One region of the Streptomyces sp. NPDC093260 genome, then DNA from elsewhere that is predicted to be linked to it. Evidence: riboswitches for the same ligand, from Rfam matches in the RefSeq annotation. Region 1 holds a riboswitch; each other region holds the start of a gene.

Region 1 (5,507 bases):
GCACAGGCCGGACTTGAGGTTGACGAGATAGTTGAGTTTCACCCGTCGCCCGAACCAGTGGCGGCGCACCTTGCCGGCCGCCGCCACCACATCGAGCAGGTCGTCGTCGGAGGTGGCCAGCACGGCCAGAGCTTCCCCGCGGGTCGGCAGCTCGCGCCGAAGCCCCTTGTCCACCAGCGTGTTCAGCAGGTCCATGAAAGCCGATCCTGGCCTACCGGACGGCCCGCGGCCAAGGAGAGTCTGCACAACGGAGACGGATCGACGTGTGGGTATTGCCACACCGTAGGCGGCGAGCCGGGCCGCTAGGGTCTGTCCACTGCCTACAAAAGCACCCGGAGGAACCATGGCGTTCGGCTGGATCGACGAGCAGGCGGAAGCACGCCGCCGCGCCGGGCTGGTACGGACGCTGCGCCCCCGCCCCGCCGACTCGCCCCTGCTGGACCTCGCGAGCAACGACTACCTCGGCCTGGCCCGGCACTCCGAGGTGACCGAGGGCGCGGCACATGCGGCGCGTACCTGGGGTGGCGGCGCCACCGGCTCCCGTCTGGTCACCGGCACCACCGCACTCCACACCGAACTGGAGCGCGAACTCGCCGAGTTCTGCGGCTTCGAGGCGGCGCTCGTGTTCTCCTCCGGCTACGCCGCCAACCTCGCCGCCGTCACCGCGCTCGCCCCGCACGGCTCGCTGATCGTCTCCGACGCGGGCAACCACGCCTCCCTCATCGACGGCTGCCGACTGGCGCGCGCCACGACCCAGGTCGTCGCCCACGCGGACCCCGAGGCCGTGCGCAAGGCGCTCGGCACCCACGAGGGGGCGGCTGTCCTGGTCTCCGACACGGTCTTCTCGGTCGACGGCGACGCCGCCCCGCTGGCGCGGTTCGCGGAGGTCTGCCGGGAGCGGGGCGCGGGACTGGTGGTGGACGACGCCCACGGCCTGGGCGTCCTCGGCGCGGGCGGCCGCGGCGCGGCGCACGCGGCGGGACTCGCCGGCGCGGACGACGTGGTCGTGACGGCCACGCTCTCCAAGTCCCTCGGCAGCCAGGGCGGAGCCGTCCTCGGACCCGCCCGGGTGATCGAACACCTGGTCAACGCGGGCCGGACGTTCATCTTCGACACCGGGCTCGCCCCCGCGGCGGCGGGCGCGGCGCTGGCCGCGCTGCGGCTGCTGCGCCGCGAACCGGAGCGCGCGGAACGGGCCCGCGCGGTGGCGGCCGACCTGCACGCGCGCCTGACCACCGCGGGCCTTCAGGCGGTACGCCCGGACGCCGCGGTGGTCTCCGTGCGCGCGCCGTCCCCGGAGGCGGCCGTGCGATGGGCGGCCGACTGCCGTGCGGCGGGCCTGGCGGTGGGCTGCTTCCGCCCGCCGTCCGTGCCCGACGGCATCTCACGGCTCAGACTGACCGCCCGTGCGGACCTCTCCGGGGCGCAGATCGAACGCGCTGTGCGGGTGATCGGCGAAACGCGACCATGAGTCGGCGTGACACGGCCGTGCGTCGCCTCGGCGGAATGCGGTCAGAACCGGTGCGCCGCGGCCGTGAAGTCCGCCCAAGTGGCCGGGGAGAAGAGCAGTGCGGGCCCGGCGGGGGCCTTGGAGTCGCGCACGGCGAGCAGTCCGGCGCCCGGCCCCGAGGCCGGTCGGGCGGTCTCCACACAGTTGTTCGCTCCCGTGCTGTAGCTGCTGCGCAGCCACCGCACCCGGTGGAGATCGGCGCTGGAAGGTACGTGCCGCGGCGGAGCGGACATGATGCCTCCTTGTTCGGTCGCGCGCCGTCACATGGTCTGGCGCATCCCGGCGATGAAGTCCGACGAGTCCTCGGCCGACAGGGCGTGGAACCGAAGAGCGTCGAAGGCCTCGGTGTAGGCCTCTAGGTCTTCTTTCCGATCGAGATGGTGGCTACTCGTCAAGTGGTCGAGAACGACCACATCCAGATCAGTAGTGTGAGAAAAAGAGAAGATGACGAAGGGACCGGTGACGCCGATGTGGGCCCCGGCGGAGAACGGCAGTACCTGCAACCGCACCTGCGGGAGCCGCGCCGCCTCCTCCAGTCGCTCCAGCTGACGCGCCATCACCTCCGGGCCGCCCACCTCACGATGGAGTACGGCTTCGTCGAGCACCGCGTTCAGCTCCAGCGGCGGATCGGCCCGCAGGACGTGCTGGCGGCCGAGCCGGACCTCGACCAGCGCGTCCAGCCGCTCCTCGTCGAGGCCCTCCACGGCGGCCCGGGTCACCGCACGGGCGTACTCGGGAGTCTGGAGCAGTCCGGGCACGACCGTGGTCTCCAGGGTGCGCATCGCGGTCGCCTGCGACTCCAGGCTGATGAAGTCTCGGTAGGTGGGGGGCAGGACCCCGCGGTAGGCGTGCCACCAGCGGTGCCGGCCGTCGCCGTCCTCGGAGCCGGCCAGGGCCAGCAGCAGCCGCCGCAACTGCGTGTCATGGACGTCGTAGGCGTCCAGCAGCAGCCGCACGTCGGCCGGCTTCGTACCGCTGGTGCCGGTCTCGATCCGGCTCACCTTCGACTGGTGCCAGCCCACCAGCCGGGCCGCCTGCCCGCTGGTGAGACCCGCGCCGGTGCGCAGTGCGCGCAGTTCGGCGCCCAGCTTGCGGCGGCGCACCACGGGACCGTGCTGCATGGGCTCTCCTTCCTCCCTCCGGCTCCCCGCGACGGACCGCGCCGCGCCGGGCGGGACCGGTTCCCGCGGGTGCGAGGAGAGTCCTGCCGCATACGGTCGGCCGTCGCAGAGTTCACCGCTTCGAGCGACAGATATATGCATATCCCGGTGGATCGCCACCAGGACCCGCGTGGTGATGGCAGTCTGACGGCGAAGCACCAGTCCGGGACCGTACTCGAACCATCCGCTCCGTGTCGGACCACGGCCCCGTGGGAAAGGGACGACATCGCCATGGCAGACCTCCTGGAAGCATCCGTCACTCTGCCGAGCGATCCCGCCTCGGTCTCCGCCGCCCGCTCCTACGCGGTGGACACCCTGGCGGAATGGGGTCTGCCGGCGCGGACGGAGACCGCCGACACCGTACGGCTCATCGTCTCGGAGCTCGCCACCAACGCCGTCCAGCACACTCTCGGGCAGTCGCCCACCTTCACGGTCGACCTCGCTCTGGAGCGGGACGAGTTGCTGCGCATCGGGGTGACCGACAGCCACCCCCGGTTCCCGAAGCGGCTGCCGGCCGCCGTCCAGCAGGACAACGGCCGGGGCATGGTGATCATCCGGTGGCTCGCCGCGGAGTGCGGCGGCAGGTTGAGCGTGAGACCCACCCGCGAGGGCGGCAAGACGGTCTGCATCGAACTCCCGTGGACCCCACGGGACCACCGCCCGGCGACGGCGAGCTGAGCGGCGGCGGGAGCGGGGCGCGGCGTACGCCCCGAGCGACCGGGTCGTCCACGACCGCGAGGGCGGGCGTGCCGTGCATGGCCGGCGGGGCGGGTGCGCACGCCGGAAGGGCCCGCTGACCCGCGGCCGCGGTGGCCCGGACGGGCCGCGGCTGCCACGGCCTGCGGCCGTGAGCGCGTCGACCGGACGCCGGTGACCGTGCCGCCGGGTCGGCCCTGCGGCCCTGCGGCCGAGTCGGCTCGCAGCCGCGGTGGTGGACCGGCTTCCGGGTGTGGGACGCCGGGTCGGTTTCCGGCAGCGGCGGTCGCTCGGCTTCCGGTCGCGACCGTGGGACGGCTTGCGGACGGAGCACCACGAGTGGCCGGGCGGTCCGCGACGGTCGGCAGACGGCAGACGGCAGACGGCAGACGGCAGACGGCAGACGGCGGACGGCGGACGGCGGACGGCAGACGGCAGACGGCGGACGGCGGACGGCCGTGGCCGCCGATGGCCGTGACCATCCCGGCCGTAGCCGCCGTAGCGCCGTAGCGCCGTAGCCCCGGTGGCCGTGACGCCGGTCGGCGCACGGCCGGAGCGGACCCCGTACCCGGGTGCGGGTGCGGGTGCGGGCCGCCGGGCACGGGGCGGGCGCGGGCGGTGCGTGTCGGCCGGTGGGCGGTCCACGGCGGTGACCGCCGGCGGTCACCGGCCGCGTCGGCCGGTGGACCGCGTCGGACCGCGGCCCGCGGCCGACGCGCCGGTCGGCAAACCGCAGCGGGGGCCGGACCGGCCCGGAGCGGCAGGGCCCGGGGGCGCGGCGGCGAGCCGGCCCGGCGGCGGTGACGGGCGGTCACCCGGGCCGCCGCCCTCGGGCGGGTCAGCTGACCCGCCCGTACCACACGCTCTTCGTCCAGATCTTCTGCAGCCGCACCACGTCCCCGGTCTTCGGCGCGTGCCAGATCTTGCCCGCGCCGGCGTAGATGCCGACGTGGTAGACGTACGAGCCCGAGTGGAAGAACACCAGGTCGCCGGCGCGGCGGCTGCCCGCCGAGATGTGGCGGGTCTTGTTGTACTGCTGCTCGGCCGTGCGGGGCAGCTTCTTGCCGGCCCGCTTGAACGAGTACAGCGTGAGCCCGGAGCAGTCGAACCGCCGCGGTCCTGTGGCGCCCCACTGGTAGGGCGAGCCCTTCTTGGACGCGGCGATCTGGAGCGCCTTCGTCGCGAGAGTCGCGGCCGAGGCGTCGGAGGCGGCGCCGGGCACCACGATCGAACCGCCGACGGCGGCGATGGTCAGGGCCGAGGCCGTGCCGGCCCGGGCCATGAACGACGGGACACGATTGAGCGCAGTCATGCGCAACCCTTCGTCAGCCGCCTGTGAAGGATGACCTGTCGGATTCGGGCTGGCGAAGTTGCCCGGCCGCATCGCTGCGGCTTCACCCCAAGGGCTGCTCGACCCGGCCATGGCGTGACCGTTCCGGCGACCCGTCGTGCTCGGGTCCTCCACTCCTGCCGATCCACTCCCGTCGACCGGTCGTCCGTGCGGCGGCAGGACTCGGCGTCCGCCCGGACCGCCCCGCCGCTGTGGCGGGGGCTTGTCGTCAGACAGGGATCTTCACCTACGGATGTCCGAAAATCCCAACGCAACCGAGGATTTGTGTTGTTACTCACCACTCACCCGTTCGGGTGGACACTCGCGCGTTCGAACGACTGTGTCCTCCCGCGGCGAGGCCCGGACCAGCGGCGGAACGGCGTATTCCGCCATCCGTGCAGGCGAGTTGCGCAACCGCGGAGACGCCGAAACAGGGTGTGTATCTACGCCGAAAGGCGGTACGTCATTTGGTCCGTTTCGGGTCCCGCCCGCGGGTGTCGGCTCCGTCGGTGATGCGAGCGCACCGAGGGAGCGTCCGAGGCGCATCGGTGGGCACGGCGGGGGCACGCCTGCGGGCACGACGGCGGCACGTCTGTGGGTACGTCAACTCGGGTCCTGGGGCGGCAGGGTGACGCGGGCGGCCCGCCGCTCGCCGTCGAGCGCCCGCAGTGCTCGCGCCAGGGTGGCCGTGTGCAGCTCGGTCTCGCCACGCCGGTGCATCAGCGCGAGCGCGTCCCGCAGTTCGGCCGCCGCGCGGACGAGCGCCTGAGCGGCCCTCAGTCCGCTGTAGGTGTTTTCGTGCCGCCCCGGA
Region 2 (5,507 bases), on a different contig from region 1:
ACGGTGGCGATGAACTCTCCGCCGATGGTGGCGGCGAGGCCGACCCGGTCCACGAAGTCGTGGTGGGTGAAGCGGTGGACGTCCTTGGCGGACAGGCGCGGGTAGGGCGCGAAGAACCGGTAGTACTTGGACTCGTCCGACACCTGTTCGTAGAAGCTGACCAGCCGGTCGGCGTCCTCGGCGGTGATGGGCCGGATCCGTGCGGTGCCGCCGTCGCGGAGCACCACGTCGGCCTCCCAGTGGGCTGGATACTCGTGCCGGTCCGACGCGGTCTGCATGGGCCCCAGAGTACGGCTAGCCACCGACGGCGGCGCGAGGCAGTCTGTGGGGACCACGACCGGCGGGGGCCCGCCGGAACCCGCCGGGACGCCCGCGAGACGCCGCCGTCCGGGCCGCGGTCCGGCGTCCGGGCCCGGGGCGGTGACCGTGCCGCCCCGGGCGGCCCTCCGGATGTGGGAAACTGGTCTAGACAACCCGGAACACCTGAAGGGCAGCATCACATGGCTGAGCGCCGCGTCAACGTCGGCTGGGCCGAGGGTCTCCACGCCCGCCCCGCCTCCATCTTCGTCCGGGCCGCCACGGCCTCCGGCGTCCCCGTGACGATCGCCAAGGCCGATGGCGCCCCCGTCAACGCGGCCTCCATGCTGGCCGTCCTCGGCCTCGGCGCGCAGGGCGGCGAGGAGGTCGTCCTGGCCTCCGACGCCGAGGGTGCGGACGCCGCCCTGGACCGCCTGGCCAAGCTGGTCTCCGAGGGGCTCGAGGAGCTTCCCGAGACGGTCTGACCCGGGCCCGGCGGATCACCTGGATCACCTGCCGGACCACACGCCGAAGCCGCGCCGCCCGTGCCGGGCGGGGCGGCTTCGGCGTTTCCGGGGCCCCGGCGGTTGCGGACCCCGCAGTTGCCGCGGCCGGGGGCTTTCGGGATCCGGTGTGGCCCGGTTTCCGTGCGTCCGGCTTTCTGCGCGTGACGTTTCGGAGCCGGACGGCCCGGACGTCTCCGGCGGTCGCGTCAGCGCATTTCCGGGCAGCCTCGAAGAACCCACCGCACCGCACTCTCACGGGAATTACGAAAACCCGCGAAAAGGGCAGCGGTAATTCGTCTAGATCGGATATCCCTCTTTGTATACGGGCACCGTGTTAATGCCACGCGCCCGACATGTTTACGGGATGTTGCGAAGTCCTCACGCGGCACACGGCGGCCGTCCGCTCGGTGTGCGCGGCGGTCAGCGCACGCGCGCGCTCGCCGTCGCGGCGGGCCACGGCGTCCGCGATGGCGCCGTGCTCGGACCAGGCCGCGACGGGGTCGGCCGGGGTCTCCACCACGAACATCCAGGCGATCTTGTGCCGCAGCTGGGTGAGCGTCGCGGTCAGCGCCGGACTGTCGCAGGCCTGCGCCAGCGTCTCGTGGAACCAGCCCCCGAGCGCCCGCAGCTCCTCGCCCGAGCCGCTCGCGGCCCGCTCCTGCCCCAGTCTGACCAGGCCGCGCAGCACCTTGAGATGGGCCTGGGTGCGCCGCTCGGCGGCCCGGGCGGCGCACAGCGGCTCCAGCAGCCGGTGCATGTCCAGCAGATCGGCGGCCTCCTGCCCGGTCGGCTCCGCCACGCACGCGCCCGCGTGCCGTCGCGTCACCACGAAGCCCTCCGCCTCCAGGGTGCGCAGCGCCTCGCGCACCGGGACGCGGGAGACGCCGTAGCGGCGGGCGAGGACTTCCTCGGTGAGCCGGCTGCCGCGCTCATAGACACCGGCGACGATGTCGTCCCTGATCGCCGTGCACACCGAGTGCGCCGGAACACGCATTCCCGACCTCCGCCCGAATCACGCTCAAATCACCGTGCCGCACCGGCGACGGGCGACACCTGTTCCGTGACTCTATTGCAATACGCCGGGATTTCCGACGGGCAGCCGGGTTCCATGGGAAATTTTTGGACAGCAAAATACCTGGGCGGCTGGAAATGCCGAAAGCCCCGGCTCGGGGCCGGGGCTTCGTGGACCGTCCGTGGTCTTCCGCACTTGTCGTGCGGTCGTGCTCTGCGCTCTTCGGCGGTCGCGGGCCGTTGGTCAGACGTTCACACCGTGCTGGCGCAGGTAGGCGACCGGATCGACGTCGGAGCCGTAGTCCGGGGTGGTGCGGGCCTCGAAGTGGAGGTGCGGCCCGGTGACGTTTCCGGTCGCGCCGGACACGCCGATCTGCTGCCCCGCGACGACCTGCTGGCCCACCGTGACGCCGACGGACGACAGGTGGCCGTACTGCGTGTACATGCCGTCGGCCATCCGGATCACGATCTGGTTGCCGTACGCCCCGCCCCAGCCGGTCTCCACGACGGTGCCGACGCCGACCGCGTGCACGGTGGTGCCGCTCGCGGCGTGGAAGTCGACGCCGGTGTGGGAGCCGGAGGACCACAGGGAGCCGCCGGTCTTGTAGCCGGTGGAGACGTAGGAGCCGGAGATCGGCGGCACGAAGGTGTTCAGGCGCTTGCGCTCGGCCTCGCGGGCGGCGCGCTCCTTGGCCTCGCGCTCCTTCTTGGCCAGCGCGGCGGCCTTCTCGCGGGCGGCCTGCTCGGCCAGTTTCTGCTCCGCGGCGTGCTGCTGCGCGGCGGCCTGCGCGTCGATCTTGGCGGCGACGGTGTCACCGATGGTGATGACCGGGGTGAGGCCGGTGTCCTCGGGGGCCGGGGTCTCGGCGGCGAGCGCCGGGGCGGCGGCCAGGGTGCCGAGGACGCCGGTGGTGGTGAGGGCCGCGACGCCCGCCGCTCGGACGGTGGTGCGGTGCATCCGGCTGGGCCGGCGGTGCTTCCCGGTGGCGCGCGTGAACGCCATGCAGACGTGGGTCCTTTCCTTCCCTCTCGCCTACCGGGTTAGCTGACGGGTTCGGAGCAGGAAGGTCTCCTACGGACCCCCTCGCCGGCGCGTGGGCGTCCGATTCACCCCAGGGACTGCGTGGGTCCCCGGCTCCCCTGGCTCGCGCCGTACGGGGACTCGGCGATGACTGTCCGGTGCCGCGGGTGCGGCGCACTGCCTGACGAACAGCCGGATCGACGCTAGACGGGGCCGGTTTCGATTCCCAAACGGATCCGGTGTTTTGTAGCGCAGGCCACAGGTCAGACAGGCAGCCTCTCCCGCAATTCGGACACGACGGGGCCCTGGTGACGCTTCGGTCACCAGGGCCCCACGCGCACGCGTGCGTCGCCGTCGCCCCGCGCGGGCGGCGGATGCCGCTACTCGGCGGCGACGACGGTGACCTGACCGATGCCCAGGGCCTCGACCGGCTCCTTGATCTGCGCCGCGTCGCCGACGAGGACGGTCACCAGGCGGTCCACCGGGAAGGCGTTGACGACGGCCGCGGTGGCCTCCACCGTGCCGGTGGCGGCGAGCTGCTGATAGAGCGTCGCCTGGTAGTCGTCGGGCAGGTGCTGCTCCACCTGGTCGGCCAGGGTGCTCGCCACGGCCGCCGCCGTCTCGTACTTCAGCGGCGCCACGCCGACGAGGTTCTGCACGGCGACGTCCCGCTCGGCGTCGGTGAGACCGCCCGCGGCGAGCTTGCGCAGCACCGTGAACAGGTCGTCCAGGGCCGGGCCGGTGTTCGGCGTGTCGACCGAGCCGCTGATGGCGAGCATCGCGGCGCCCGAGCCGTCGGGGGCCGAGCGCAGCACCTGGCCGAAGGCCCGCACGCCGTAGGTGTAGCCCTTCTCCTCGCGCAGGACGCGGTCCAGGCGGGAGGTGAGGGTGCCGCCGAGGCAGTAGGTGCCGAGCACCTGCGCGGGCCACACCCGGTCGTGCCGGTCGGGGCCGACACGGCCGATGAGCAGCTGCGTCTGGACCGCGCCGGGGCGGTCCACGATGACCACGCGGCCGGTGTCGTCGGCGGTGACCGGCGGCACGGGCCGCGGCTCGGTCGGCGAGCCGGTCCAGGCGCCGAGGGTCTCGCCGAGCAGTGCGTCCAGGTCGATGCCGGTGAGGTCGCCGACCACCACGGCGGTGGCCGTGGCGGGCCGTACATGGCGGTCGTAGAAGGCGCGGACGGCCGCCGCGTCGATGGCGCGGACGGTGTGCTCGGTGCCCTGGCGCGGGCGGGAGATGCGCGCGTCGGCCGGGAACAGCTCCTTGGAGAGTTCCTTGGCGGCGCGGCGGGAGGGGTTGGCCAGCTCGTGCGGGATCTCGTCCAGCCGGTTGCCCACCAGCCGCTCCACCTCGGAGTCGGCGAACGCGGGCGCCCTGAGGGCGTCGGCGAGCAGCCCGAGGCCCTTGGCCAGCCGGGAGGCGGGCACCTCCAGGCTGAGCCGGACGCCGGGGTGGTCGGCGTGCGCGTCGAGGGTGGCGCCGGCGCGCTCCAGCTCGGCGGCGAACTCCTCGGCGGAGTGCTTGTCGGTTCCCTCGGAGAAGGCCCGCGCCATGATCGTGGCGACGCCGTCCAGGCCCTTCGGCTCGGCGTCCAGGGGCGCGTCGAGCAGCACCTCGACGGCGACGACCTGCTGGCCGGGGCGGTGGCAGCGCAGCACGGTGAGACCGTTGTCGAGGGCGCCGCGCTCAGGCGCCGGGAACGCCCACGGCCTGGCCTCGCCGGGCTGCGGCTGGGGGTGGAAGTCCATGGTGGCCAGCTCGGTCACTTCGCCGTCTCCTCGGTGTCGTCGGTGGCCGCGGCGTCCGCGTCCTGGGCGTCGGCCGCGGCGGCGGGCGTCGGCTCGTAGACGAGCACCGCGCGGTTGTCGGGGCGCAGGCGGGCCTTGGCGACCTCCTGGACCTCCTCGGGGGTCACCTCCAGGACGCGCCGGACGGCGGTCAGGGCGAGCTGCGGGTCGCCGAACAGGACGGCGAACCGGCACAGTTCGTCGGCGCGGCCGGCCACCGTGCCGAGCCGGTCCAGCCACTCGCGCTCCAGCTGGGCCTGCGCGCGCTCCATCTCCTCGGCGGTCGGTCCCTCCTCGGCGAACCGGGCCAGCTCCTCGTCGATGGCGGTCTCGATGACCGGCACCTCCACGTCGCCGGAGGCCTTGACGTCCAGCCAGCCGAGGGACGGCGCGCCGGCCAGCCGCAGCAGGCCGAAGCCGGCCGCGACGGCGGTGCGGTCGCGGCGCACCAGACGGTTGTAGAGCCGGGAGGACTCGCCGCCGCCGAGGACGGTGAGGGCGAGGTCGGCGGCGTCGCAGGCGCGCGTGCCGTCCTCCGGCAGCCGGTAGGCGGCCATCAGGGCGCGGGCGGGGACCTCCTCCTCGACGACCTCGCGCAGCTGCTCGCCGAGGACGTCGGGCAGGGAGCCGTCGCGCGGCTCGGGCTTGCCGTCGTGGGCGGGGATGGAGCCGAAGTACTTCTCGATCCAGGCGAGCGTCTGCTGCGGGTCGATGTCGCCGACGACCGACAGGACGGCGTTGTTGGGCGCGTAGTAGGTGCGGAAGAACGCGCGGGCGTCCTCCAGGGTGGCCGCGTCCAGGTCCGCCATCGACCCGATGGGCGTGTGGTGGTAGGGGTGGCCCTCCGGGTAGGCGAGGGCGGTCAGCTTCTCGAAGGCGGTG
Region 3 (5,507 bases), on a different contig from region 1:
TCTGGACGTGGACCTGTCCACCGAGTTGACGGCACTGCTGCCGCTGGTCGCCCCGCTCGTCGCCGGTCACTCCGACCTCGCGATCGGCACCCGGCTCGCTCCCGGCGCACGGGTGGTCCGCGGGGCCAAACGGGAGGTCATCTCCCGCTGCTACAACGCCGTTCTGCGCCTCACCCTCGGCGTGGGCTTCTCCGACGCCCAGTGCGGGTTCAAGGCGGTGCGCCGCGAGGTCGCCGGGCGACTGCTGCCGCTGGTGCGGGACACGGAGTGGTTCTTCGACACCGAACTGCTGGTGCTCGCCGAGCGGTCCGGGCTGCGCATCCACGAGGTGCCGGTGGACTGGGTGGACGACCCCGACAGCCGGGTGGACCTCCTGCCCACCGCGCTCGCCGACCTCCGCGGCATCGCCCGGATCGCCCGCCGCCCGGCCCGCACGGCGCTCGCCGCGGCCGCCGACCCTCTTCCGACGGCCGGTCCGCCTCCGGACGGCGGCGAGCCCTGGCCGGCACCGGTCGCCGCCCGCGCCCGGCGCTACGCCGGCGTCGCGGCCCTGGCCGTCCTCGCGCACCTCCTCCTGTACGCGGCGCTGCGCCCGGCCGCCGGTGCGCAGAGCGCCAACGCGCTGGCCGTCCTCGTCTGCGCCCTCGCCGGACCGGCCGCGCACCGGCGGGTCACGCTGCCGGCCGCGCTCCTGCTCACCGGCGGCACCCTCACGGCCCTGCACCACACCGCGCCGTCCGCCGCCCACCGCACCGAACTCGCCGCCCTGCTCGCCGCCGACCTGGTCGTGGCGCTGCTGCGTTCCCCGTTCCGGCGCGCCCGTGCGGCGCGCGCCGGAACCCCCCGTCGCCACACGGGAGCCGCGGCCTCATGAACCGGGAGCACATCGAGAACGCCGGGCACATCGCGAGCGCCGGGCACGTCCGGCAGAGCACCGGCGGCCACCCACGCCCGTACGTCACCCCGGGCGCGTCCACGGCCGCCGGCGCGCCCGGGCACACCCCTGCCCCGCCCCCGGGCGCGCCCCTGCGCGCGTCCCTGCTCCACGCCGCCCGCCGCCACGGCCCCGTCCTGGCCGTCTACGGCACCCTGAAGCTGGCCGGGTTCCTGGTCTTCCTCCACCTGCTCGACTCCGCCGGCGACTACCGCGCCAAGCCCGTCCGCTTCGGCGGCGGCGCCCACCCCTGGGACGTCCTGGCCACCTGGGACGGCTGGTGGTACCAGCAGATCGCCGCGCACGGCTACCACCCCGTGCTGGAGGCGATCCCCGGCGCGACCGGCCTGATCACCGTCCGGGAGAACTCGGCGGCGTTCTTCCCGCTCTACCCGGCCCTGATACGGCTGGTCTGCGAGGTCACCGGCCTGGGCACGTACGGCGCCGGGATGCTGGTCTCGATCGTCGCGTCGTTCGCCGCAGCCCTGGGGATCCACACGCTCACCGAGCGGTTCGGCGGCCGGCGGGCCGGGCTCGCCGCGGCCGGGCTGTGGGCCGTGTGGCCCGGCTCCGGCGCGGAGTGGGCGGTCTACTCCGACTCGCTCTACGTCGCCCTCGCCGTCTGGGCCTGCCACGCCGTCCTCACCCGCCGCTGGCTCACCGCCGGCGTCCTGACCCTCCTCGCCGGACTCAACCGTCCCACCGCCGCCGCGCTGATCGCCGCTCTCGCCGTGGCCGCCCTGCTCGCGCTGTACCGGCGCGAGGACGGTGGGCGCCCGCTGGCCGCGCTGCTCGTCGCCCCGCTCGGCCTGGCCGGCTACCTCGCCTGGGTGGGCCACCGCATGGGCGACTACGGCGGCTACTTCAAGCTCCAGAGCGGGGCATGGGCCCACTCCTTCGACTACGGCAAGCACACGCTGCACGTGCTCACCTCGTTGCCGGTGGGCCACTACGACTACGTCTTCGCGTACCCGTTCGAGGACCTGATCGGCGTCGCGGTGGTGCTGCTGGCGGTCGCCCTGCTCGTGCTGCTGATCCGGCTGCGGCCACCGGCCGCCCTGGTCGTCTACACGGTCCTGACCATGGCGCTGGTCCTGGGCAGCCAGCAGATCTTCGGCAACGTCTCGCGCTATCTGCTCCCCGCCTTCCCGCTGTTCCTCCCGCTCGCCCTCGCCCTGCGCCGGCTCCGACCTGCCGTCCTGTACACGCTGCTCGGCATCGCGGCGCTGGCCTCCGGCTCGTATGCGGGGTACGCCCTCTTCGAACTCGGCATTCCGTAGATCCGTAGCTCTGTGGGCAGGGCCGGCGCGCACGGGTGCGGGTGGCCGCGTGCGGCGGACGGCTCCGCCAGACTGGGACCACGCGCCCCGTCCGCCCGCCCGGCCGTCCGGCCCGGTCCCCCTCACCTCGCCCGCCCCCCGTCCCGGCTCCTGGAGAATGCGTCGATGCCCCTCCCGTACGTCCTGCTGTCCGCCGCCGTCTCCCTCGACGGCTACCTGGACGACACCGGCCCCGACCGCCTCCTGCTGTCCGGCCCCGCCGACTTCGACCGGGTGGACGAGGTACGGGCGTCCGTGGACGCGATCCTCGTCGGCGCCGGCACCCTGCGCGCCGACAACCCGCGGCTGCTGGTCAACTCGCCCGAGCGGCGCGGCGCCCGGGTCGCCGCCGGGCAGCCCGAGTACCCGCTGAAGGTCACGGTCAGCGCCTCCGGCGAGCTGGACCCCCGGGCGCGCTTCTGGCACACGGGCGGCGCCAAGGCCGTCTACACGACCGACGCGGGCGCCGAACGCCTGCGCCGCACGGGCCTCGCCCCGGCCACCGCGCCCGCCGACCGGCCGTCCTCCCCGCCTGCTGACCAGCCGTCCCCCATGCCCGCCGTCGCCCCGCCGCCCCCCGCACAGCCCGGTGCCGCGGAGACCGGCCCCGTCCACATCGTTCCGCTCGGTCCCGAGCTGGACTGGCGCCGCCTGCTGGAGCACCTGCACGACGTGTTCGGCGTGCGCCGGCTCATGGTCGAGGGCGGTGGCACGATCCACACGCAACTGCTTCAGCGGCAGCTCGCCGACGAGGTGCAGCTCGTGCTGGCCCCGCTGTTCGTGGGTGACCCCGCCGCGCCCCGGCTGTTCGGGCCGGGGGCGTACCAGCGCGGGCGCCTGCGGCTGGTGGAGACCCGGGCCGTCGAGGACGTGGTGCTCATGCGGTACGAGCCCACGGCGCCCGGCCCGGGCGGCCGGACCGTGCCCGCGGACCGGCACTGGCTGCGGATCGCCTGCGAGCTGGCGCTGCTGTGCCCGCCCTCGGCGACGGCGTTCAGCGTGGGTGCGGTGGTCGTCGCCGCCGACGGCACCGAGCTGGCGCGGGGCCACTCGCGGGAGGCCGGCGATCCCGTCGTGCACGCGGAGGAGGCGGCGCTGGCCAAGATCGATCCGGCGGACCCCCGGCTCCCGGGGGCCACGGTGTACAGCAGCCTGGAACCGTGCGCCCGACGCGCCTCCCGGCCGCGCCCGTGCGCCCGGCTGATTCTGGACGCCGACGTGCGGCGCGTGGTCACGGCCTGGCGGGAGCCGGACACGTTCGTCGAGGCGGCCGACGGGGCCGGCATCCTGGCGGCGGCCGGGGTGGAGGTCGTCGTCCTGCCGGAGTTCGAGGCGGCGGCCCGGGAGCCGAACCGGCACCTGGAGACGGGGCGCCGGTGAACGTGTGTGCAACCAGTCCCGAACATGGGATACACTGGTTTCACCGACGCGGGGTGGAGCAGCTCGGTAGCTCGCTGGGCTCATAACCCAGAGGTCGCAGGTTCAAATCCTGTCCCCGCTACTGAAGACTCAGGGCCGGAATCCGATCACAGGATTCCGGCCCTGAGTGTTTTCCGCGCCTGCCCGGGTCGTGCGCGTCTCGCGCGCCACACCTCATGCCGCACGCGCGTCCCGGCACCACACCACACGGCACCTCACCTCCCCCTCGGTGCTGTCACCGCACGTGAGCGGATGGTCCCCCTCCGCATAACAACTGACACACCATCACATCGCGCCGAGCGCCGACAGTGGTGAGCGGGGCTACGTGCATGGCCTGATCCTTGATCAACTCGCCCGACTTGCGACCCCCGTGGGTGTTATGTCTTGGCCAAAAAGGTTTAACGATCAAGACGGGCGGCTTGGAATCAAACCCCCGCGTCTATTAACGTTCGATAACGCAGCGCGGTCGTCCCAGCCGTCACAAGAGGCGGCTCCGTGCGCGCACGCGCCGAATCCCGCGAGGGAACCGGGGAACCACCACCTTGGGGTGAATCGCACGTCGTCCGCCGTGCCGTCATGGCCGGTCGACGCGCGTAGGAGACCTTCCCGCTCCGAACCCGTCAGCTAACCCGGTAGGCGACGCGGAAGGAAAGGAGCACGCCCGCGTGGCGTCCAACCGGCCAGCCTCCGAAGCCCCGTTCATGCCGAGCCAGCGCACCGAGTCCTTCGGTTACGGCGAGCGGCGTCCCGACGAGGGCCCCTGGGAGGAGTGGAACCCCACCGAGGAATCCCTCCGTCCCGTACGCGGCCGGCATCGCGTCGCCAAGCAGCGCGGCGGCGGGCTCGCGCGCAGCTCCACCGTCCTCGGCGTCGGTGTGATCGCCGCCGTCGGCGCGGGCGGCATGGCCAGCGCCAACACCGGCAAGCCGCCGGTCTCCATCTCCCTGCCCGACCTGCCCGCCGTGGACCACCTGCCCTCGGTCGGCTCGCTCTTCGACGACTCCGGCGAGGTCACCGCGGCCCCCGAGGGCTCGGCGACGGCGCTCAGCGACGTGGCCGAGGCCGCCTCCGTGCGGACCCAGGCCGGGCGGAGCACCACCGACGCGGGCGAGGCGCTGCGCAACCGGATCATGGCGCAGGCCGAGCAGCAGCAGGCGCAGGTCGAGGCGAAGGCCCGGGAGGCCACCGAGGCCGCCGCCGTGAAGAAGGCGCAGGCCGAAGCCGCCAAGGCCAAGGAGGAGGCTGAGGCCAAGGCCGCCGCCGAGAAGAAGAAGGCGGAGGAGGAGGCCGAGCGCAAGGCCGAGGAGGCGCGGCTGGCCGAGCTGGCCAAGCAGTACACGCTGCCGACCTCGTCCTACACGATCACCTCCACCTTCGGCCAGGCCGGTTCCATGTGGTCCTCCGGCCACCACACCGGCCTCGACTTCGCCGCGCCCACCGGCACCCTGATCAAGGCCGTCCACAGCGGCACCATCACCGAGGCCGGCTGGGCCGGCGCCTACGGCTACCGCACGATCCTCACCCTCGACGACGGCACCGAGCTGTGGTTCTGCCACCAGTCCTCGATCAGCGTCTCGGCCGGCCAGAAGGTGAGCACTGGCGAGGTCATCGGCCGGGTCGGCGCCACCGGCAACGTCACTGGCCCGCATCTGCACCTGGAGGTCCACCCGGGCGGGCAGGCCACCGGCATCGACCCGATGGCCTGGTTGAACGGCAAGGGCCTCAACCCCTGAGCCGACCTCGGACGGCGGTGGTGCCGGGCTCTGTTCGCGCGATCTTTGCGTCCCGGCCCGGCGAGGCACGGAACGGGCCGTTCCGCCGTGGCCGTTGATGTC
Region 4 (5,507 bases), on a different contig from region 1:
CTCACCGAGAACGAGGCCGCGGCCATGGCCTTCATCCTGCTGTTCGCGGGCTTCGAGACCACGGTCAACCTCATCGGCAACGGCACCTACGCCCTGCTCACCCACCCGGACCAGCGCGGCCGGCTGCAGAGGTCGCTCGCCGCGGGGGAACGCGGCCTGCTGGAGACCGGTGTGGAGGAACTGCTGCGCTACGACGGCCCGGTGGAGCTGGCCACCTGGCGGTTCGCCACCCGCCCGCTCACCCTCGGCGGCCAGGACATCGCCGCCGGCGACCCGGTGCTGGTGGTGCTGGCCGCGGCCGACCGGGACCCGGAGCGGTTCGCCGACCCGGACACCCTGGACCTCGCCCGGCGGGACAACCAGCACCTCGGCTACGGCCACGGCATCCACTACTGCCTCGGCGCGCCGCTCGCCCGGCTGGAGGGCCAGACCGCGCTGGCCACCCTCCTCACCCGGCTGCCCGACCTGCGACTGGACGCGGACCCGGCGGAGTTGCGCTGGCGCGGCGGCCTCATCATGCGCGGCCTGCGCACCCTCCCGGTCCGCTTCACCCCGACCCCGACCCCGACCCCGAACCCCGTCCCCGGCTCCACTCGCGACCCCGCCCCGGGCCCCGACCGGACTCCCGCCCCGCCCCCTTCCACGTCTCCTTGACGAACGCAAAGCTGATACGAGTTCAACTATGTGATGTTCACGTGATCTACGCGGCATTAACTTGTGACAAGTGATCGGGAGCGGCTACCTTCACGCATCAGCGCGGCGGCGGTCACCGCCCGCCGCGCCGTCACCGTTGTCGCCGAAAGGTCTCCGCATGCTCTCCGGGAACGGTCGTCACCGTCGCCCCCGCCAGGCTCCGGCCCTCCTCGTCGCCGCCGGCGTCACCGGCTCGGCCATCGCCATCCCGCTCGTCGCCGCCTCCGGCGCCAGCGCGGCCGACGGCACCACGTGGGACAAGGTGGCGCAGTGCGAGACCGGCGGCTCCTGGAGCGCCGACAACGGCAACGGCTACTACGGGGGCCTGCTGCTGACGCAGGACGACTGGGAGCAGTACGGCGGCCTCGCGTACGCGGCGAGCCCCGACCAGGCCAGCCGGTCCCAGCAGATAGCCGTGGCCGAGAAGATACTCGCCGACCGCGGCCCGGGCGCCTGGCACACCTGCGGGCTGCTCGCCGGGCTCACCAGGAGTTCGGGCGCGGCCGAGGTCGACACGGGCGTGGGCGGTTCCGCGCCCACCACTTCCGGGAAGGGCGCGACAGGCACCGGCAAGTCGTCCGGTTCATCCGGTACCTCCGGTTCGTCCGGCGACGAGGACCCCGGCCTGTCCGACTCGTCCCACGGTTCGTCCAACTCCACCGGTTCGTCCGGTTCCACCGCCGCCGACGGCGACACGACGGACTCGCCGTCCGGTACGCCCGGTACGTCCCGTTCGGCGGACCGGCCCGACGACCCCGCCGCGAAGCAGTCCACTTCGCCCTCCTCGCCCACGAAGAAGGACGACACGGCCAAGTCCGACACATCCCACACGTCCGGTACGCCTGGTACGACCCCCTCGGCGGGTGCCGGGTCCGGCGACTCCGACTACTCGGTCAACCCCCAGCAGGTGGTGGGCTCTTCGGCCCTCGTGGACACCGGGGCGCTGGGCGGCGGCCGGCATCGCGGCGGCAGCGCCGCCGAGGACCCCGCTGGCGACTCCGCGGCCGCCGCGGGCGGTCGGCACGCCTCCCGGACCGACGGACTCGCCACCGACACGGTCGGCGGCTCCTACACCGTCCGCTCCGGCGACTCCCTCGCCTCCATCGCCGACTCCCTTGACGTGGACGGTGGATGGCACGCGCTCTACGCCGCCAACCAGAGCGTCATCGGCTCCGACCCGAACCGCGTCGCCGCCGGTCAGACCCTGGATGTCCCCGCCGAAAACGCCGCAAACTAGGGGGAGTTCACGTCACGCTTCGCGCCGAATGTCCCTTTCGGTGAAAGTGTGGGATGAGTCTCAGAAGCCCTGATCGTCTTTGAAATTCCGTCGATCGCGTGTCTACGGTCGTGATCGCTCGCCACCGCGAGCCCCGGCGGCCGCAACGCCGAATCCTGCCAGCGGCCGTACGGGAACAGTCGTCGCGTCACGCGCCGCAGGCAGGAGCGGGGGACCCAGGTAAGTTGCCGCGCCGGTCGGTTGACCGGAGCGGCTGGGGGTGAAGCCGTGCCTCATCGAGGGCGCGGCCGGGCAACTCAACCGGCCCGAACCCGACAGCTCACCTCGCAGGCGTCGGTGAGGGGATCCAACCATGCTGTTTTCCAGCAAGGGCAAGCACCGTCGTCCCTCCAAGGCCACCCGGGCCATCGCGCTCGCCGGAGTCACCGGTGCCGCCGTGGCCGCGCCGCTGATGGCCGCGGGCAACGCCTCCGCCGCCACCGCCTCCGAGTGGGACGCGGTCGCGCAGTGCGAGTCCGGCGGCAACTGGTCGATCAACACCGGCAACGGCTTCTACGGCGGCCTGCAGTTCACCAACTCCACCTGGGCCGCGTACGGCGGCACCGCCTACGCCTCGCGCGCCGACCTGGCGAGCAAGTCGCAGCAGATAGCCGTCGCCGAGAAGGTCCTCGCGGGCCAGGGCAAGGGCGCCTGGCCGGTCTGCGGCAAGGGCCTGTCCGGCGCCTCGTACTCGGGCGACACCAGCTCCTCCTCGTCCTCTTCCTCCTCGTCGGGCAACGACTCCGGCAGCAGCTCGAAGAGCAGCGGCTCGTCCGGGAGCAGCGCCGCCGGCCGCTCCACCGAGCAGCAGAGCGCCAACCGCTCCGCCACGCGGCCGGCTCCGAAGAAGACCGTCACCACCCCGACCGGCAAGAAGGTCGCGAAGGGCGACGGCGAGTACAAGGTGGTCGCCGGCGACACCCTCAGCTCCATCGCCGCCGCGCACCACGTCCAGGGCGGCTGGGAGAAGCTGTTCCGGCTCAACAAGGACATCGTCCAGGACGCCGACCTCATCTACCCGGGCCAGCAGCTGCACCTGAAGTGACAGCAGGCCGCGGGCCCGCTCACCGGCCCCGCCCCGGCGTGAGCGCCACCATGGTGGCGTCCACACGGGGCTGACCCCCCGTCCCCACGGGCTCCCCGCCCCGGTGCGTTCTCCCCCGTACGCACCGGGGCGGGGCTTTTTCACCTTCTGTTCCCGGCCCCGTCACCGGCCCCTTTGTTCCGTGCTGGAACAATGTGTAGCGTCACCCTGTCCACGGGACGGTCGGTCGGCCGGTCGGCGCCCCGGGACGGTTAGGCTCTAGCCGCAAGGCACACCTGCCCCGCACTTCAAGCGTCACATCCACGAAGGAGATGCTCGTGCCGTCCATCGACGTCGTCGTAGCCCGGGAAATCCTGGACTCCCGAGGCAACCCCACGGTCGAGGTCGAGGTCGGCCTCGACGACGGCAGCACGGGTCGTGCCGCCGTCCCGTCCGGCGCCTCCACCGGCGCCTTCGAGGCCATCGAGCTGCGCGACGGTGACCCGAACCGCTACCAGGGCAAGGGCGTCGAGAAGGCCGTCCTCGCCGTGATCGAGCAGATCGGCCCGGAGCTGGTCGGCTACGACGCCACCGAGCAGCGGCTGATCGACCAGGCCATGTTCGACCTGGACGCCACCGACAACAAGGGCTCCCTCGGCGCCAACGCCATCCTCGGCGTCTCGCTCGCCGTCGCGCACGCCGCCTCCGAGGCGTCCGACCTCCCGCTCTTCCGCTACCTGGGCGGCCCCAACGCGCACCTGCTGCCGGTGCCGATGATGAACATCCTGAACGGCGGCTCGCACGCCGACTCCAACGTGGACATCCAGGAGTTCATGATCGCCCCGATCGGCGCGGAGTCCTTCTCCGAGGCCCTGCGCTGGGGCGCCGAGGTCTACCACACCCTCAAGAAGGTGCTGAAGGCCAAGGGTCTGGCCACCGGCCTCGGCGACGAGGGCGGCTTCGCCCCGAACCTCGGCTCCAACCGCGAGGCCCTGGACCTGATCCTCGAGGCCATCAAGGAAGCCGGCTACGCCCCCGGCGAGCAGATCGCCCTGGCGCTCGACGTCGCCGCCTCCGAGTTCTACAAGGACGGCAAGTACCTCTTCGAGGGCAAGGAGCGCTCCGCCGCCGAGATGACGGAGTACTACGAGGAGCTGGTGGCGGCCTACCCGCTGGTCTCCATCGAGGACCCGCTGTTCGAGGACGACTGGGCAGGCTGGAAGGTCATCACCGACAAGCTCGGCGAGAAGGTCCAGCTCGTCGGCGACGACCTGTTCGTCACCAACCCCGAGCGCCTCGCCCGCGGCATCGAGGAGGGCACCGCCAACGCCCTGCTGGTGAAGGTGAACCAGATCGGCTCGCTCACCGAGACCCTGGACGCCGTCGAGCTGGCCCAGCGCAACGGCTTCAAGTGCATGATGTCCCACCGCTCCGGCGAGACCGAGGACGTCACCATCGCCGACCTGGCCGTCGCCACCAACTGCGGTCAGATCAAGACCGGTGCCCCGGCCCGCTCCGAGCGCGTCGCCAAGTACAACCAGCTGCTGCGCATCGAGGAGATCCTCGACGACGCCGCGGTGTACGCCGGCCGCAGCGCGTTCCCGCGCTTCAAGGGCTGAGCGAGCCAGCAAGCCGCTCGGCCCGGCGGGCGAGCGGCCCGAGCAGGCTGACCGGCCCGCGCCGCCGCCGCGCGGCACGGGCCGCAAAGAGGTCAAGAGGTCAAGATTCAGCCAGTCGTACGTACGTCCCCGGACGCGGTCCCGTACCGTGTCCGGGGACGTACGCACGTGTGAACGGACACGATCGGGAGGCGGAGACGATGGCCGTGCGGGACCGGGACCGGTTCTCCACCGCGACCAGGCTCAGGCTGCTCGGCGAGCAGACCGCCGCCCGCGTCTACCGCTCCCAGACCCGGCGCCAGGCGCGACGCTCCCGGCTCACCGGGCGCGCGGCGCTGCTGGCGCTGGTGGTCTGCTCGATGGTGGTCGCGCTGGCGTACCCGATGCGGCAGTACGTCTCCCAGCGCGAGGGCATCGCCGATCTGAAGCGGCAGAAGCAGCAGGCCCAGCAGCGGGTCGAGCAGCTGCGCGACCTCAAGGCGCGCTGGCAGGACGACGCGTACGCCGAGCAGCAGATCCGGCAGCGGCTGCACTACGTGATGCCCGGTGAGACCGGCTACACCGTGGTCGACCCGGGCCCGGTCAAGCAGTCCCGCGCCGAGCAGGGGACGGCCCGCCGTCCCTGGTACACCAATGTCTGGTACGGCGTCGACAAGGCCGACGCCGGCCAGTGAACGGATGAGAAAGACAGGCATGCAGACCCCTCCGCCGCCCACCGAGCGCACCGAACCCACCGACGCGGACGTCGAGGCCTTCAAGCAGCAGCTCGGGCGGCCGCCGCGCGGACTGCGCGCGATCGCGCACCGCTGCCCGTGCGGACAGCCGGACGTCGTGGAGACGGCCCCGCGGCTGCCCGACGGCACCCCCTTCCCGACGCTGTACTACCTGACGTGCC

What was found. A riboswitch is a leader RNA that binds a small molecule or an ion and turns the genes downstream of it on or off. The one in region 1 is predicted to bind cyclic di-AMP.
Positions count from the first base shown of each region.
Region 2: linked by a shared signal. The riboswitch ahead of AB0N63_RS05855 (M23 family metallopeptidase) and the one ahead of AB0N63_RS26765 (C40 family peptidase) in region 1 are both predicted to bind cyclic di-AMP.
Region 3: linked by a shared signal. The riboswitch ahead of AB0N63_RS33950 (M23 family metallopeptidase) and the one ahead of AB0N63_RS26765 (C40 family peptidase) in region 1 are both predicted to bind cyclic di-AMP.
Region 4: linked by a shared signal. The riboswitch ahead of AB0N63_RS29285 (transglycosylase family protein) and the one ahead of AB0N63_RS26765 (C40 family peptidase) in region 1 are both predicted to bind cyclic di-AMP.

Region 1 covers NZ_JBFBEK010000024.1:99,853-105,359, forward strand. Annotated here, with positions in the region: gene bioB (biotin synthase BioB) at 1-195, opposite strand, end outside; gene AB0N63_RS26745 (8-amino-7-oxononanoate synthase) at 344-1,471, shown strand; gene AB0N63_RS26750 (DUF397 domain-containing protein) at 1,513-1,743, opposite strand; gene AB0N63_RS26755 (helix-turn-helix transcriptional regulator) at 1,771-2,631, opposite strand; gene AB0N63_RS26760 (ATP-binding protein) at 2,902-3,348, shown strand; gene AB0N63_RS26765 (C40 family peptidase) at 4,205-4,678, opposite strand; cyclic di-AMP (ydaO/yuaA leader) riboswitch at 4,682-4,895, opposite strand; gene AB0N63_RS26770 (hypothetical protein) at 5,300-5,507, opposite strand, start outside.
Region 2 covers NZ_JBFBEK010000003.1:369,459-374,965, reverse strand. Annotated here, with positions in the region: gene AB0N63_RS05870 (GNAT family N-acetyltransferase) at 1-278, opposite strand, end outside; gene AB0N63_RS05865 (HPr family phosphocarrier protein) at 501-782, shown strand; gene AB0N63_RS05860 (GntR family transcriptional regulator) at 1,138-1,797, opposite strand; gene AB0N63_RS05855 (M23 family metallopeptidase) at 2,059-2,817, opposite strand; cyclic di-AMP (ydaO/yuaA leader) riboswitch at 2,830-2,992, opposite strand; gene AB0N63_RS05850 (pitrilysin family protein) at 3,216-4,604, opposite strand; gene AB0N63_RS05845 (pitrilysin family protein) at 4,601-5,507, opposite strand, start outside.
Region 3 covers NZ_JBFBEK010000043.1:25,709-31,215, forward strand. Annotated here, with positions in the region: gene AB0N63_RS33930 (dolichyl-phosphate beta-glucosyltransferase) at 1-874, shown strand, start outside; gene AB0N63_RS33935 (hypothetical protein) at 871-2,214, shown strand; gene AB0N63_RS33940 (dihydrofolate reductase family protein) at 2,380-3,633, shown strand; tRNA gene AB0N63_RS33945 (tRNA-Met) at 3,681-3,754, shown strand; cyclic di-AMP (ydaO/yuaA leader) riboswitch at 4,169-4,326, shown strand; gene AB0N63_RS33950 (M23 family metallopeptidase) at 4,338-5,405, shown strand.
Region 4 covers NZ_JBFBEK010000029.1:82,177-87,683, reverse strand. Annotated here, with positions in the region: gene AB0N63_RS29295 (cytochrome P450) at 1-654, shown strand, start outside; gene AB0N63_RS29290 (transglycosylase family protein) at 812-1,930, shown strand; cyclic di-AMP (ydaO/yuaA leader) riboswitch at 2,113-2,278, shown strand; gene AB0N63_RS29285 (transglycosylase family protein) at 2,283-3,014, shown strand; gene eno (phosphopyruvate hydratase) at 3,326-4,612, shown strand; gene AB0N63_RS29275 (septum formation initiator family protein) at 4,813-5,286, shown strand; gene AB0N63_RS29270 (DUF501 domain-containing protein) at 5,306-5,507, shown strand, end outside.